2 regions of the Staphylococcus massiliensis genome follow, and region 1 is predicted to be linked to the other one. Evidence: predicted binding sites of a transcription regulator. Region 1 holds the regulator's gene; the other holds the start of a gene.
The links. Region 1 encodes CtsR, which represses protease genes until heat stress. Its sites were predicted from a motif close to ATGGTCAATAAAGGTCAAACA; they were not measured.

Region 1 (9,223 bases):
CCTTGGTACATTCTTAGGTGTCTTATTCTTATCATCAGTTCTCATTTTCCATCCACCATTAATATTCTTAGTATTATTAATGGCATTAACAGGTGCGATTACAGAAGCGCTCATAGCTTCAAATTATGCGTTTTCAATGATATCCATTACGACACAAGTGTTATTACTTGCCGGTCTTGCTAAAGGGCATCTAACAATTGCAATTGCTTTTCCTAGATTAATGGATGTATTTATCGGAGTTGTGATTAGCTTAATTTGCATTCTGATAATCGGTGGAAAGGAAGCATCCTATAAATTGCCTGAAGTGATTGCTGAAGTAACGCGTATTGAGGCACGTTATTTCCATTACTTATTCTCTAGTAATGCTTATACGATTGATGAGAAGCGTGACGTGGATATATTCAAACTTAACCTAAATATTTCTAACATGAATCTCATGTATGACACGGCTTTAGGCGAGTTCTTTTCAAATCGGAAGAAGACACAGTACTATTATCCAGCTATGTTCTTACTTCAACAAATCAGTTTCACGATTGCTAAAGGGATCATTGATAAACGTAGTGTTGAAATTGATGATGAGGCAATGGGGCAATATTTGCTTGCTTTTGAAAATGTGGCTAAGCACTTTGAACGTGGTGCGCCGCACAGTCATGTTATCGACTTACCAGATTTACCGAAATATGCACATATCAAGACAGCCTTAATGAGCCTTCAAGAAATTAAGCTCTATGAAAATAACAATAAACGAAATCCAAATCTACTCAAGTACTAGCTTAAAAATACATGACAGATAGCGCGAATGATGTGTTATCTGTCTTTTTTTATAGTGAGAGATTTGATTAAGATGTCTACGTGTTCACGAATCTCTTCGGTTGGGATGCCCCCGAAACTAATGACAAATACAGGTTGATCTACGTAATTCGCGTCATAATGCGCAAGTGGTTTAATGTAAAGTTGATGGTCTTTCGCGGCACTAAGACACGACTCGAGCGAAAGCCCGTTTGTAACGGTAAGCAAGAAGTGCATGCCTGTTCGTTCACCTGTTATTTTAAGCTGATCTTTATAAGGCTTTAGTGCTTTGAGAATTAATTGAAGTTTCTCTTTATAAATCTTACGCATCTTATTTAAGTGACGTTCAAAGCCACCTGATGCCATAAATTCAGACACCATAAATTGAATATGTTTCGGCACGGAATTATTTTCAATCGACGGCAACTGTTTATAGCGCGCCAAGAGCGCCTCAGGAAGCACGACATATGCGATACGACAACTTGGAAAGAGCGATTTAGAGAAGGTACTGATGTAGATAACCTTGCCACTGGTGTCTAAACTTTGTAGCGCCGGTAAAGGCTTACCGTAGTATCGAAATTCTGAATCATAATCATCTTCAATGATGTAACGATGCGCATCTTCACGTGACCATTTTAAGAGCTGTGTACGCTTCTTAATATGCATCGTCGCACCTGTAGGAAATTGATGTGATGGCGTAACATATAACACATTATGTGTGGTAGATTTAATCGGCTTAATCTCAATGCCATCTGATGCAACCTCGACTGACTGGTAAGGGATTTGCTTACGTTCAAGCGTTTCCTTAACAGGTGGATAGCTCGGACGCTCGATAATAAATTTATCATTAGGCAAGAGCTCCGTAATTAAATTGATGAGTTGCTTCGTTGAAGACCCTACGATGATTTGGTCAGGGTGACATTTCACACCTCTACTATTGAACAAATAGTGTGCAATTTGCTTCCGTAAATACATTTCACCTTGTGGGGCGCCACTTTTTAAGAGGTCGCGATTATCTTCGTTAAATGCCTCTTTAGCGTACTTTCTAAACTGTGCGAATGGGAAATGTGATGTATCGATTTCCGTTAAGAAAAAGCCATATCGGTATAGCGGCTTCTCTTCTTCTTTACTTTCAATAACTGGTTTAAAACGATTCACGACTGGTAGCGTTTCGATTTCTGAAACAAAATAACCTGAACGCGGCTTAGAATAGATAAACCCTTCTTCTAACAATTGTTGATAGGCATGTTCGATTGTAGTTGCACTTAAATTCAAGTGCTCTGATAATTGTCTTTTCGATGGGAAGCGTTCGTTACTTTCATACTGGCCTTCGATAATTTGTTCCTTTAGTGACTCATATAATTGCATGTAAAGTGGTGTGGATTTCTTCATTGAATAACTGACCCCTTAAATTCGTCTTAAATTGAACCTTTTTAAATATCAGTTTATCGCTTAGAATGAATTTAATCAAATGAAAAAGGGGAATGATGTATGTCTAAGATTCAAGGATCAGAAAAAGTAAAACGCGGGATGGCTGAAATGCAAAAAGGCGGCGTTATCATGGACGTTGTTAATGCAGAACAAGCTAAAATCGCAGAAGAAGCAGGTGCTGTAGCTGTAATGGCTTTAGAGCACGTACCATCAGATATCCGTAAACTTGGTGGCGTAGCACGTATGGCAAACCCAGCTATCGTTGAAGAAGTGATGAACGCTGTGTCAATTCCAGTAATGGCTAAAGGCCGTATTGGTCACATTACTGAAGCACGTGTGTTAGAAGCGATGGGTGTTGACTATATTGATGAGTCAGAAGTATTAACACCAGCTGATGAAGTTTTCCATCTTAAAAAAGATGACTTCACAGTACCATTCGTATGTGGTTGCCGTAACTTAGGCGAAGCTGCGCGTCGTATTGGCGAAGGCGCTGCGATGTTACGTACTAAAGGTGAACCAGGTACTGGTAATATTGTTGAAGCTGTACGTCATATGAGACAAGTTAACTCAGAAGTTAAACGTTTAACTGTAATGAGTGACGATGAAATTATGACTGAAGCTAAAAATCATGGTGCACCTTATGAAATCTTAAAAGAAATCAAAGACTTAGGTCGTTTACCAGTTGTTAACTTTGCTGCAGGTGGCGTTGCGACACCTCAAGATGCTGCTTTAATGATGGAATTAGGCGCAGATGGTGTCTTCGTTGGTTCAGGTATCTTCAAATCAGATGATCCTGAGAAATTCGCTAAAGCTATTGTTCAAGCTACGACGCATTACCAAGATTATGAATTAATCGGACGCTTAGCTAAAGAATTAGGTACTGCAATGAAAGGTATGGATATTCGTACGCTAGCTCAAGAAGACCGCATGCAAGAGCGTGGTTGGTAAGATGAAGATAGGCGTATTAGCTTTACAAGGTGCTGTTCGTGAACACATTCGTCACATTGAATTATGTGGTCATGAAGGTATCCCTGTTAAAAAGGTAGAACAACTAGAAGAAATTGAAGGCTTAATTATACCTGGTGGCGAATCCACGACGTTACGTCGTTTAATGAATTTATATGGCTTCAAAGAGGCTATGCAACAGTCTGATTTACCAATGTTTGGTACATGCGCAGGTTTAATTGTACTTGCGTCAGACATTGTTGATGAAGAAGGCTATTTGAAAAAGCTAGATGTTACGGTTGCTCGTAATTCATTTGGTCGTCAGGTTGATAGCTTTGAAGCAGATTTAGATGTGAAGGGTATCGACCATAAGGTAAATGGTGTCTTCATACGTGCGCCGCATATTGTTGAAGCGTATAATGATGCTGAAGTACTATCACGAATTGACGACCGTATTGTCGCAGTACGTGAAGGTAAGTACTTAGGTGTCTCATTCCATCCAGAACTAACGGATGACTTTAGTATGACGAAATACTTCATTGAAGAAGTTATCGGTTCATAAAAAAAGAAGCTTAGAATCACTCGTAGATGAGTGGTTCTAAGCTTTTTTAAATTACATGAAGAAACCGGCAATTGTAGCTGAAATGAATGAAACAAGCGTAGCACCGAATAATAGTTTTAAACCAAAGCGTGCAACGATGTCACCCTTTTCATCATTAAGAGACTTGATTGCACCTGAGATAATACCAATCGAACTAAAGTTAGCAAATGATACTAAGAATACAGATACAATACCAGTAGCACGATCTGAGAGGCCTTTTGCTTCACCAAGATTTAACATTGCGACGAATTCGTTTGATAATAATTTCGTTGCCATAATTGAACCTGACTTAACTGCATCTTCCCAAGGGATACCTGTTAAGAATGCAAATGGAGCAAAGACGAAACCGATTAATGTTTGGAAGTTCCAATCTAATTGGCCACCTGATACGAAGTGCATAATGCCTCCAACAATACCATTTAATAACGCAATTAAAGCGATATAACCAATTAACATGGCACCTACAATAACTGCAACTTTGAAACCGTCTAGAATGTATTCTCCAAGCATTTCGAAGAATGACTGTTTCTTATCTTCTTGAATTAATAATTTGTCATCTTCCTCGTTTACATCGTAAGGATTAATGATTGAAGCGATAATGAAACCGCCGAATAAGTTTAATACAATTGCTGTTACAACGTATTTAGGTTCTACCATTGTGAAGTAAGCACCAATAATTGAAGCGGATACTGTAGACATTGCTGAAGCAGTCAATGTATATAAGCGCTTTTTATTAATGTGAGGTAGTTGTTGCTTTAATGAAATAAATACTTCTGATTGACCTAAGATGGCTGCAGCTACAGCGTTATAAGATTCTAAGCGACCCATACCATTAATCTTTGAGATAATGAAACCTAACCAATTGATAATGAAAGGTAAGATTTTAGTATATTGTAAGATACCAATTAATGCTGAGATAAATACGATTGGTAATAATACGTTAAAGAAGAATGGCGGTTGATCTGGTTTTACAAACTCAAATCCACCGAATACAAAGTTAACACCTTCTGCAGCTTGTTTAAGCAAGTATGTAAATCCAGCTGCAATACCACCGATTATAGTGATACCAAATTTTGTTTTAAGTAATAAGAAAGCAAAAATAAATTGGAGTAAAAACATAATTCCAATGTATTTCCATTTAATATTTTTCTTATCGGAACTTATTAAATAGGCGAGCGCAAGGAATATGATAATCCCGATGAGACCTATTAATATATGCATGTTCACCACACCTTTTCGATTTACTATTGATTATCATACAATAAAATTGGAAACGTTAACATACGTTTTTAATGAAAATTATAAGGCGAATAAGTTGAAAAAGGTCAAAATTGGTCATATAATATAGTCAAAGATGGTCAAAAAAGAGGTGATGAGTATGCATAATATGTCAGACATCATAGAACAATATATCAAGGAACTATTTGATAAATCGAACAAAGACGTTGTAGAGATTCAACGTGCACATATCGCCCAACATTTCGATTGTGTACCGTCTCAACTGAATTACGTTATCAAAACACGTTTTACAAATGAGCATGGCTATGAAATAGAAAGTAAGCGCGGAGGCGGCGGTTACATTCGCATCACTAAAGTTGAAACGAAAGATACGAAAGGTTATATTAATCATTTACTTCAATTAATTGGTCCTACAATTACGCAACAACAAGCGCTATATATTATAGATGGTTTGAAAGATAATCAATTAATTTCTGATCGTGAAGCGCGTATGATCGCAGCCGTTATCGACCGTGAAACGCTGAAGATGGATGTTAAATCAAGAGACATTATTCGCGCTAATATTCTTAAACGCCTGTTACCCGTTATTAACTATTATTAGAAGGTGAAATACATGCTTTGTGAAATCTGTCATAGTAATCAAGCGACAATTCGCTTAACTGTTAAAAGCAAAAAAGGCCTAGAAGAGAAATGGGTATGTAAATCTTGCGCAACAGACGACGTAGATATGAGTCCGCATGATGATATCGAAGATACATTCGTGATTAAACAAATCTTACAGCACCTTGCGACGAAGCATGGTATTGAACTGAATCGTTCGCATAAAGCGGAGAAACGGTGTCCTACATGTGATATGACGCTTAAAGATATTGCGCAACGCGGTAAGTTTGGATGCCCTAATTGTTATCAAACATTTCGTGATGACATTCTAGATATTGTACGCCGTGTTCAAGGCGGTCAACTGACACATCAAGGTAAAGTACCGAAGTCTTCTCATGAAAAGTTAGCAATTAAACGTCAAATTGATGAGAAAACAACGTACTTAAGTCATTTAATAGATGTTCAAAATTTCGAAGAGGCAGCAGTAGTTCGTGATGAAATAAATGCCTTAAAGGCTAAAAGTGAAGGTGATGACCATGAATCATGATTTAAGTCATTACATTAGTAAGTGGATGACACGTGCTAATGATTTGCCAGTTGTGATGTCGTCACGTATTCGTTTAGCGCGCAATATTCAAAAATATGTACACCCATTGATGTACCCGTCTGAAGAAATGGGCTTTTCAATTATTAATGATATTCAAGATGCGCTTCCTTCGCTAAAATTATTGCGTTTAGATACGATGGATCAACAAAGCAAATTAAAGCTCGTTGCGAAACATCTTGTAAGTCCTTCTCTTATTAAACAACCTGCTTCAGCAGTTATGGTTAATGAAGATGAATCGATAAGTGTCATGCTTAATGAGGAAGACCATGTACGTATTCAAGCGATGGGTACAGATTTAGTTTTAGAAGAGCTTTTCGAGAAGGCATCCGAGATTGATGATTTAATAGACGAAAAGGTTGACTATAGCTATGATGAACAATTAGGATATTTAACAACTTGTCCTACAAATATTGGAACGGGGTTACGTGCGAGCGTGATGCTTCATTTACCAGGACTATCTATCATGAACCGTATGAATCGTATTGCACAAACGATTAACCGTTTTGGTTTCACAATTCGTGGTATTTATGGTGAAGGTTCTAAGGTTTATGGTCATATGTATCAAGTTTCGAACCAACTTACGTTAGGTAAATCTGAGCGTGAGATTATTCGAAACTTAAACGATTTAATTCACCAAATTATCAATGAAGAAATGCAAGTAAGAGCACGCTTTGAAACTGATAATTATGTTGAGACGCTCGATCGCATCAACCGTTCGCTCGGTATTTTGAAATATAGTCATTTAATTTCTATGGAAGAAGCGTCATTTAGACTCAGTGAAATTAAATTAGGTATCGATTTAGGGTATATCAATATAGAGAACTTTAGATTTAATGAATTAATGGTTAGCGTTCAGTCGCCTTTTTTAATAGATGATGAAGATGAACGATCGATTGATGAGAAACGTGCATCAGTCTTAAGGTCATATTTTAACTAGGAGGTTTAGTATGTTATTTGGTAGATTAACAGAACGTGCACAACGTGTCTTAGCACATGCACAAGAAGAAGCAATCAGACTCAATCATTCAAATATAGGTACAGAGCACTTATTGCTTGGTTTAATGAAAGAACAAGATGGTATTGCTGCTAAAGTATTACAATCATTCGATATTACTGAAGAAAAAGTAACTGAAGAAGTAGAGAAATTAATCGGTCATGGACAAGACCAAATGGGTACGCTTCATTATACGCCAAGAGCTAAGAAAGTAATTGAACTTTCTATGGATGAAGCGCGTAAATTACACCATAACTTCGTTGGTACAGAACACATTTTACTTGGTCTTATCCGTGAGAACGAAGGTGTCGCTGCGCGTGTATTCGCAAACTTAGACTTAAATATTACGAAAGCGCGTGCGCAAGTTGTAAAAGCCTTAGGTAGTCCGGAAATGAACAGTAAATCTCAAACGGTATCTAAAGGCAATAACACACCTACTTTAGACAGTCTTGCTCGTGATTTAACAGTTATTGCTAAAGATGGTACATTAGATCCTGTCGTTGGACGTAATAAAGAAATTACACGTGTCATTGAAGTATTAAGCCGTCGTACGAAAAACAATCCAGTTCTCATTGGTGAACCTGGTGTAGGTAAGACTGCGATTGCTGAAGGATTAGCGCAAGCGATTGTTAGTAATGAAGTGCCAGAGACATTAAAAGGTAAGCGTGTTATGTCACTAGACATGGGTACTGTAGTTGCTGGTACGAAATATCGTGGTGAATTCGAAGAACGTCTTAAAAAAGTAATGGAAGAAATTCACCAAGCAGGAAACGTAATCCTATTTATTGATGAGTTACACACGCTTATTGGTGCAGGTGGCGCTGAAGGTGCGATTGATGCATCTAATATCTTAAAACCAGCATTAGCACGCGGTGAATTACAATGTATCGGTGCGACGACACTCGATGAATACCGTAAGCACATTGAAAAAGACGCTGCCTTAGAAAGACGTTTCCAACCGGTACAAGTTGATGAACCAACAGTACCTGATACAATCCGCATTTTAGAAGGGTTAAGAGACCGTTATGAAGCACATCACCGCATCAACATTTCTGATGAAGCATTAGCGGCTGCAGCAAAATTAAGTGACCGCTATATTTCAGATCGTTTCTTACCAGATAAAGCAATCGACTTAGTCGATGAAGCAAGTTCTAAGGTACGACTTAAGAGTCACACAACACCTACAAACTTAAAAGAACTTGAACAACAAATCGAAAAAGTTAAAAGTGAGAAAGATGCTGCTGTTCATTCTCAAGAATTCGAAAACGCAGCAAACTTACGCGACCAACAAACGAAGTTAGAAAAACAATACGAAACAGCGAAGAACGAATGGCGTAAAGACCAAGGCGGTCAAAACACAACGCTTGTAGAAGAGGATATCGCTGAAGTCGTTGCAGGTTGGACAGGTATTCCATTAACTAAGATTAATGAAACAGAATCTGAACGTTTATTAAACTTAGAGGATACACTTCATGAACGCGTTATCGGACAAAAAGATGCTGTTACGTCTATTTCTAAAGCAGTACGCCGTGCACGTGCAGGTCTTAAAGATCCAAAACGCCCAATCGGAAGCTTTATCTTCCTAGGTCCAACTGGTGTTGGTAAAACTGAACTTGCACGAGCTTTAGCTGAATCTATGTTCGGTGAGGAAGATGCAATGATTCGTGTTGACATGAGTGAGTTTATGGAGAAACATGCCGTGAGTCGTCTTGTTGGTGCCCCTCCAGGCTATGTAGGTCATGACGATGGTGGTCAATTAACTGAGAAAGTAAGACGTAAACCTTATTCTGTAGTGCTTTTCGATGAGATTGAAAAGGCACACCCAGAAGTATTCAATATCTTACTTCAAGTTTTAGATGATGGTCACTTAACGGATACAAAAGGTCGAAAAGTAGACTTTAGAAATACTGTCATTATCATGACGTCGAACGTCGGTGCTCAAGAGCTTCAAGATCAACGTTTCGCTGGTTTCGGCGGTTCTGATCAAACGAACGACTACGAAACAATCCGTAAAACA
Region 2 (9,223 bases), 390 kb from region 1:
GGTCACGCCAGTGCTCGCTAACGTATACTGGAAGAATTTCACAATGTTTGCGCCGACAAACCCTTTGAACACAATCTCAGAACGACCTTCTAATTGCTCAGCGATAATACTCGCAGCTCGGTGCGCTCCAAATGCAAGTGGTACGTGAGCTTTCAGATCGACATGTCGATAGAATGAAGTAATCACGTCGCCGAGCGCATAAATACCATCCGCGTTCGTTTCAAACTTCTCATTAACCGGGACGTATCCCTTATCATCACGTTCAACGCCGCTACCTTTCAAGAATTCGGAATTAGGTGCCACGCCAACGCCTTCAATAATCATATCGAACGATTCCGTTTTCCCAGATTTAAAGGTCACGTCATGACCCTCAATGGAATCAATTTCTTCATTTAAATAGTAAGGAATATCGCGTTCATCCATAGCATCTAAAATTACCTGATTCATATCCTGATCCATTAACTTATTCACTTGATCAGAACGGTGAATTAAAGTCGGCTTCAGTCCGCGGTGATACATATTCTCAAGCATCTCTAAAGAGATATATCCAGCACCAACCAATAATACGCGCTTTACATCATGCGCCTCAATATAATCATTAATTCGGTCAGTGTCTTCCATATTACGTAGTGTAAAGATAAAGTCAGCATCAAAACCTAACGACTTAGCACGGCAACCAGGACTTAAAATCAAATAATCGTACGTGTCCTCAAACGTCTCACCAGTTTGATGATTCTTAACCGTCACCGTCTTAGCTTGACTATCAACCGCAATAACCTCGTGATACGTATGCACATCAATATTTTTCTTATCCTTAAAATCTTTAGGTTCAATCGCAAGTACCGACTCACGCTTTTCAATAACGTCACCCAAATAATATGGTAAGCCGCAATTGGCGAAGCTCATATCACGGTCCTTTTCATAAATGGTAATCGCATTCTCATCATTTAACCTACGAATCTGACTTGCACACGTAGCACCACCAGCCACGGCACCTACAACAACAATCTTTGACATCCAAACCACTCCCAATTTAAAAGGTTTATTGCTCACGCGTCTTAGGCATATTTAAATTAAAGTAACGATTTAAGTATTCGCCAATACCATCGTCGTTATTCGACGCCGTTACATCATCAGAAACATCCTTCAATTCGCTTAAAGCGTTTGCCATCGCAACACCATTACGCACGTATTTAATCATTTCGATATCATTATCTTCATCACCAAAAGCAATGGTATGTGATTGATGAATTTGTAAGTAATCGCAAACAGACATGATACCGCGCGCTTTATTGATACCTTTAGCTACAATCTCAATAACAGGAAATGGCGCGCCCCAACGTCTATGCTCGATATGTTCAGTATAAAAATGACTTAACATGTCCTTAATGTCAGAAATAGACTCTTCTTTAGCTTCCACTAATAAGGAAGTCGGTGCCTCTTTCAAGTTCTCACGTAAATCACCCGTAATAATTTCAGGTTCTCCCATACTAAACCCTTCAAAAAGGCGATCATCCGGCGAATTGATATACACATGATCTTTAACTTCCGCTATCATATTCGTTACACCATGACGATGTAGAGACTTAATCACTTCTAAAGATAAGCCTAAATCAAGTACACGATGCGTCACTGGGAAATCTTCATTCTTAGGATGATGGACATAGGCGCCATTAAAATTCACAATAGGCGTATTAAGACCGAGTTCATCATAGTAAACCTTACTTGCTCTGTACGGGCGACCCGTCGCAATCATAACTTGGTGCCCGCGACGCATAACTTCATTTAAGATATCTTTCGTGTAAGGTGGGATTGTTTTTTCATCATTTAATAATGTGCCGTCTAAATCCAAAACGATTAAGTGCTGTTCCATATAAAACTCCTTATGTAAATACTTTTCATGTATCAATATCATAGCATTTTATTGGCGTTTTGTCGGATATTTGATATATTGTATTTATGATTAAAATTAAAAGAGGTGATATGGATGGATGAAGCATTAAAGGACAATATCCTAGGCGCTTTAGAGAACGTAATTGACCCCGAGTTAGGTATTGATATCGTTAACTTAGGTCTTGTATATAAAGTTGATTTAGACGATGATGGTTTATGCACTGTTGAAATGACATTAACTTCAATCGGTTGTCCATTAGGACCGCAAATCGTTGATCAAGTTAAGACAGCATTAGCTGAGTTACCAGAGATTCAAGATACTGAAGTAAATATCGTTTGGAATCCACCATGGAATAAAGATATGATGTCACGTTACGCTAAAATTGCGTTAGGTGTAAGCTAATCTGAATTTCATATAGATAGAGAAGACGTGAGGCGATTTAAGTCTCACGTTTTTATTTTTTGAAAAGGCCTTTTAAGACCGCACCGCTTACTCAGAATCACGCCACTAAACTTCCGCTTCAAAAGCCTTCTAAGATTATATTAAAGATTATTGCAAAAATATAACAAAAATATTACAATCATATTATTGCTTGTAAAGTTTATTATATAACATTCAAATTACATACCGTTCACATTGAATGCATCGCTTTATAAGAATGAACTCAATTTATTTTAGAAAGAATGAAAACCTCATGAATCCAAATCAATCATCCAATCACGGACAAAAACGTTATTTACCTGGTTTAGATGGTCTACGTGCAATAGCGGTTATTGCCATCATGGTGTACCATCTCAACGTAAGATGGTTATCTGGCGGGTTTGTCGGTGTCGATACATTTTTCGTTATTTCAGGTTTTTTAATTACAAGTCTTTTACTATATGAATATGATGCATCGCAGCGCATCGACTTAAAAGGATTCTGGCTCCGTAGAATCAAACGCTTATTACCCGCGAGCTTATTCGTAATAAGTAGTGTCGTCTTATACACGGTTCTCTTTGATGAAGGTCACATTCTCTCAATTCGTAAGGATGCAACGGCAGCCATTTTTTATGTATCCAATTGGTGGTACATCTTTCGAGATGTCGATTACTTCAATCAATTTGAATTGATGCCACTCAAGCATCTATGGTCACTTGCAATCGAAGAACAGTTCTACATTTTATTCCCGCTTATCATAGGGCTTTTACTAAAGAAATTTAAGAAACGACACAAAGTCATATTAATCTTATTCGGAGTTTCAATCATTTCCTTAATCGTGATGATGTCGTTAAAAGGGTTCGGCTTATCATTATCAAGACTTTACTTCGGTACAGATACACGCCTACAAACGCTATTACTCGGTGTACTCTTAGCATTCATTTGGCCGCCATTTCGGTTGAAAGCTAATCCGCCAAAGACGCTACAATATACTGTCGAAGGTCTAGGTATCTTCGGACTCATCGCACTTATCGCGTCAATGTTTCTTATAAACGATCAAATGCCTGTACTATATGTAGGCGGCTTTTATATCTTGTCTTTCATCACGTTATTCATTATTATGAGCGCTGTGCATCCAAGCACATACTTATCGAAAGTCTTAAGTTTACCGATACTCAAGTATATCGGTCAGCGTTCGTATAGTTTATATTTATGGCATTATCCGATTATGAGTGTCATGAGTTCTTATTTTGTACAAGGCCAAATCCCTTGGTACATCTACGTATCAGAGGTTGTGCTTACGTTTGCTTGTGCAGAAGTGTCATATCGATTTATTGAAACACCGATCCGAAGAGAGGGTTTCAAAGCGTTCAAAGTTCATCCTTTCAACTTTCGACGATATGGCCGCACAATCCTATCTGCGCTCATGATATTTATATTAACCGTTTCAGTGCTTGGTGGTTTTAATTCATTATCAAAGGTCCAAGCTGATGCGTCACATAACACGACGTTTAATACAAATAAGCTTGAAGATCAAATTGCCGTACCCATACACTTTGACCATATCGATCTAACCGGCGACAAACTGATCACGCAGAACGATACAACACTCGCGCCTCTGTTACTAGGTGACTCTATAATGGTAGATATCGGTTCATATTTTAAAGGCGAAATCCCTCTATCAGAAATTGATGGTAAGGTGGGGCGTAATTTAATTCAGGCCGTACCTTTAGCCGAGAAGAAGTATGCGTCTTACAATAAGAAGGGTAAGATCGTGGTGCTCGAGCTAGGGACGAATGGTGACTTTTCAAAGGCGCAACTCGATTCCCTCCTTGAAAAGTTCAATCAAGCTAACGTCTATCTCGTGAACACGCGCGTTCCTCGTAATTACGAAACGCACGTGAACCAATTACTCAAAGAAGCGTCCGAAGAACATGACAACGTCCATTTAGTAGATTGGTATAAGAAATCAGAAGGACATGTGGAGTATTTCGCATATGATGGCATACATTTAGAAGCACCAGGCATCAAAGCGTTGTCACGCGCAATCATTAGTGAATTGAATCAAACGAAGTAAATATAACGCGTTTCCTAAAAAGATTAAAAAATCTTGAAAGGGGAACGTGTTTTTTAGTTAAATCATTTGAAAGTCATGAGTTGTGGCGTTATACTAGTATTAGTCAAAGAAAGTCAAAGTCAAGACGATAACTGAGAGGTGAACGATATTGGACATAAATCAAATGACGCATGCTGTTCAAGGTGCCTTACAAAAGGCGATTGAAGAAGCTAAAAATCAAAAGATACAAAATGTCGAAATTGAATGTGTGTTAAAATCGTGCGTACTCGAACATGATAGTCTTTTCAAATCGATTCTTGAACGTGCGAAAGTTGATACGGATGAATTAATCGAAGCGTATAATAAGAAGTTAGCATCTTATGCAACGGTTAAAGGTGATAACGTCACATATGGTGAATACGTTGGGCCTAAAACGAACGAACTATTTACGAAATCAAAACAATACATGGAACAATATGAAGACGCATACATCTCAATGGAACACGTATTGTTAGCTGCAATGGAAATTGATCAAACAACTCAATCATTTGTTTCACATAAAGAAAAGGTCATCAAAGAAATCATTAAGAAAATTAGAGGAGGGAATCATGTGACATCTCAAAATCCAGAAGTAAACTATGAAGCTTTAGAAAAATATGGTCGCGACTTAGTAGAAGAAGTACGAAACGGTAAGATGGATCCCGTTATCGGACGTGATGACGAAATTCGTAATGCGATTCGTATCCTAAGTCGTAAAACGAAAAACAACCCAGTTCTTATCGGTGAACCTGGTGTTGGTAAAACAGCAATCGTTGAAGGTATCGCACAGCGTATCGTTAGAAAAGACGTGCCTGAAACACTAATGGATAAAACGGTATTTGAGCTTGATTTAAGTGCGCTTGTAGCCGGTGCGAAATACCGTGGTGAATTCGAAGAACGTTTAAAAGCAGTTCTTAAAGAAATTAAAGAATCAGAAGGTCGCATCTTACTCTTCATCGACGAGATTCATATGTTAGTTGGTGCAGGTAAAACAGATGGTGCGATGGACGCAGGTAACATGTTAAAACCCATGTTAGCACGTGGCGAATTACATTGTATTGGTGCTACAACTTTAAATGAGTACCGTGAATATATTGAAAAAGACTCTGCGTTAGAACGCCGTTTCCAAAAAGTAAACGTCAGTGAACCAGATATAGAAGATACGATTTCAATCTTACGTGGTCTTAAAGAGCGTTATGAAGTGTATCATGGTGTGCGTATTCAAGACCGTGCTTTAGTGGCAGCGGCAGAACTATCAGACCGCTACATCACAGATCGCTTCTTACCTGATAAAGCGATTGACTTAGTTGACCAAGCTTGTGCCACAATTAAGACCGAAATGGGTTCTAATCCAACAGAACTTGACCAAGTCAATCGACGCGTGATGCAACTTGAAATCGAAGAAAGCGCACTGAAAAACGAGTCTGACCAATCCAGTCAAAACCGACTTAAAGAACTTCAAGAAGAACTCGCGAATGAGAAAGAAAAACAAGCTGAAATTTCGTCTCGCGTAGAAAAGGAAAAAGAAAAAATTAAAGTCGTACAAGAAAAACGTACGGAACTTGATGAAAGACGTAAAGCATTAGAAGATGCAGAGAATAATTATAACTTAGAGAAAGCAGCCGAACTACAACACGGTAAAATTCCGCAATTAGAACGTGAACTCAAAGAGTTAGAGGAACAATTCCAAGAAGCGGATGGAAATAAAAACGATCACATCATTAGAGAAATGGTATCTGACGAAGAAATTGGCGATATCGTGAGTCAATGGACAGGCATTCCAGTTTCCAAACTCGTTGAAACAGAACGTGAAAAGTTACTCAACTTAAGTGATATCTTACATGAACGTGTGGTTGGACAAGATAAAGCAGTTGATCTTGTGTCTGATGCGGTTGTAAGAGCACGTGCAGGCATTAAGGATCCTAATCGACCAATCGGTAGTTTCTTATTCTTAGGTCCAACTGGTGTCGGTAAGACAGAACTTGCGAAATCACTCGCTTCTACATTATTCGATTCTGAAAAGCACATGATACGTATCGACATGAGTGAGTATATGGAGAAACATGCTGTGTCACGTTTAATTGGTGCACCTCCAGGCTATGTCGGTCATGACGAAGGCGGTCAATTAACAGAAGCAGTAAGACGTAATCCTTACTCAGTCATCTTACTTGATGAGATTGAGAAGGCACATTCAGATGTCTTTAACGTGTTACTTCAAATTCTAGACGATGGTCGTTTAACAGACTCTAAAGGTCGTAGCGTCGACTTTAAGAATACGATCATTATCATGACAAGTAATATCGGTTCTGACATTCTTCTTGATAACGTTCAATCAACTGGTGATATTCAGGAATCAACTGAGAAATCAGTCATGTCACGCTTACATGATTATTTCAAACCTGAAATCTTGAACCGTATGGATGACATTGTATTATTTAAACCATTAACGGTTGAAGATATGGAAATGATTATAGACCGTATTATCACAAACTTAAATATCAGATTAATGGATCAAGGTATTCAACTCGATGTATCTAAAGAAGCGAAAGTGTGGATGGGTCGCACTGCATATGAACCGCAATTTGGTGCACGTCCGTTAAAACGTTTCGTGCAAAAGCACATTGAGACACCTATAGCGCGTCTGATGATTAAAGAGAACTTTGATGAAGGTACTACAATTAAAGTTTCGCTTGAAGACGAATCACTTAATTTCGAAGTTGAATCATAATGAAAAAGGGTCAGAGTAACGTATTGAGAAATCAATAACGTCTCTGACCCAATTTTTATAAAATTATCTTTGATGTGAAACTTCAGATTTAGCATGTGAATCGCGTTTCGATGGTTTCATAATAGCATCTAAGATAGCGATAACGATCACGATTATAACAGCCATAACGATTGGTGTGAAGAAGTTAAGGCTGCCACCACCAGCAAGACTATTTAATACAAAGTTGATCATTTGCATTAAAAGCAGTGCCCAAATAAATGTAATGACGTATCTCATGACACAAGCCTCCATAATTTAATCTTTCTTTAAGTATAATGAATAGAAATCAATTTGTATAGTCTTACAAATATTATATAATGGTGGAGACTTGTATTTAAAAACAAGCTTATGTTAAATTAATACCTGGTATTAAAATTATTTTAAGAAGGTGTACAGTCATGGATGTAGGAATCAAAGGTTTTGGTGTACACGTTCCTGAACGTGTTATCGATAATGCCTATTTTGAATCATATCTTGATACGTCTGATGAATGGATTTCAAAAATGACAGGTATCAAAGAACGTCGTTGGGCTCGTGAAGATGAAGATACTTCTGATTTAGCATATGAGGCTTCTAAAAAAGCGATTAAAGACGCTGGTTTAGAACCTGAAGATATTGATATGGTCATCGTAGGTACAGCTACAGGAGATTATCCATTTCCATCCGTAGCAAACATTTTACAAAAGCGCTTAGGTCTACGTAAGGTCGCTTCAATGGATCAACTCGCAGCATGTTCAGGCTTTATGTATTCAATGATAACTGCGAAGCATTTTATCGAATCAGGCGACTATACAAACGTTTTAGTTGTCGGTGCTGAAAAGTTATCTAAGATTACAGATAAAAATGATCGTTCAACAGCTATTTTATTTGGTGATGGTGCTGGTGCAGCAGTATTAGGACCAGTATCAGAAGGACGCGGCATACTAAGTTATGAACTTGGTTCAGATGGCATCGGCGGTCAATACTTATATCAAGATTTAGATATGAATACGATTAAAATGAATGGTCGTGAAGTATTTAAATTTGCAGTAAGAATCATGGGTGATGCTTCTAAACGTATTGTTGAAAAAGCAAACCTTACACCTGATGATATTAGTATGTTCTTTCCACACCAAGCGAACATTCGAATTATGGAAACAGCTCGTGAGCGTTTAAATCTTCCTAAAGAGAAGATGAGTGTTTCCGTGAACAAATATGGTAATACTTCAACGGCTTCTATTCCGTTAAGTATCGGTCAAGAATTAGAAAATGGTAAAATCAAAGATGATGATGTATTAGTTCTAGTCGGTTTTGGCGGCGGTCTCACATGGGGCGCAGTTACTATCCGATGGGGTAAATAGGAGGATTAACATATGAGTAAAAAACAACGTGTTGTTATTACAGGATTAGGTGCTTTATCACCACTTGGTAACGATGTAAAAACAACTTGGGATAATGCATTAAAAGGTGTTAATGGTATCGATGAAGTTACACGCATTGATATGTCTAAATTTAATGTTAACCTAGCTGGTGAATTAAAAGACTTTGACATTCATGATCACATCGAGAAAAAAGATGCGCGTAAAATGGCGCGTTTTACACAATATGCGGTTGTAGCTGCTCGTGAAGCGGTTAAAGATGCGAAACTTGAAATCACAGACCAAAATAGTAGCCGTGTTGGTGTTTGGATCGGTTCAGGTATCGGCGGTATGGAAACTTTCGAATATGCACATAACCAACTTTTAGAAAAAGGTCCTAGACGTGTTAGTCCGTTCTTCGTACCAATGTTAATTCCTGATATGGCTACAGGCCAAGTATCAATTGACTTAGGTGCTAAAGGTCCAAACGGCGCAACTGTAACTGCTTGTGCTACTGGTACAAACTCTATTGGTGACGCTTTTAAAGTTATTCAACGTGGTGACGCTGATGCGATGATTACTGGTGGTACTGAAGCACCAATCACATACATGGCAATTGCTGGATTCAGTGCAAGCCGTGCCTTATCTACAAATAAAGATAGAGAAACAGCTTGCCGCCCATTCCAAGAAGGCCGTGATGGCTTTGTAAT

Region 2: the regulator CtsR is predicted to act here: its motif matches at 4,491-4,511, upstream of clpB (ATP-dependent chaperone ClpB).

Annotation. Positions count from the first base shown of each region.
Region 1 is NZ_CP171119.1:267,298-276,520, reverse strand. Features, by position in the region: gene ACF3N8_RS01285 (FUSC family protein) at 1-772, shown strand, start outside; gene ACF3N8_RS01280 (PLP-dependent aminotransferase family protein) at 808-2,181, opposite strand; gene pdxS (pyridoxal 5'-phosphate synthase lyase subunit PdxS) at 2,281-3,168, shown strand; gene pdxT (pyridoxal 5'-phosphate synthase glutaminase subunit PdxT) at 3,170-3,727, shown strand; gene ACF3N8_RS01265 (NupC/NupG family nucleoside CNT transporter) at 3,779-4,987, opposite strand; gene ACF3N8_RS01260 (CtsR family transcriptional regulator) at 5,145-5,606, shown strand; gene ACF3N8_RS01255 (UvrB/UvrC motif-containing protein) at 5,619-6,152, shown strand; gene ACF3N8_RS01250 (protein arginine kinase) at 6,142-7,149, shown strand; gene ACF3N8_RS01245 (ATP-dependent Clp protease ATP-binding subunit) at 7,160-9,223, shown strand, end outside.
Region 2 is NZ_CP171119.1:2,288,636-2,297,858, reverse strand. Features, by position in the region: gene ACF3N8_RS11005 (CoA-disulfide reductase) at 1-1,017, opposite strand, end outside; gene ACF3N8_RS11000 (Cof-type HAD-IIB family hydrolase) at 1,043-1,873, opposite strand; gene ACF3N8_RS10995 (metal-sulfur cluster assembly factor) at 1,988-2,296, shown strand; gene ACF3N8_RS10990 (acyltransferase family protein) at 2,553-4,391, shown strand; gene clpB (ATP-dependent chaperone ClpB) at 4,540-7,137, shown strand; gene ACF3N8_RS10980 (DUF2929 family protein) at 7,201-7,413, opposite strand; gene ACF3N8_RS10975 (beta-ketoacyl-ACP synthase III) at 7,575-8,516, shown strand; gene fabF (beta-ketoacyl-ACP synthase II) at 8,529-9,223, shown strand, end outside.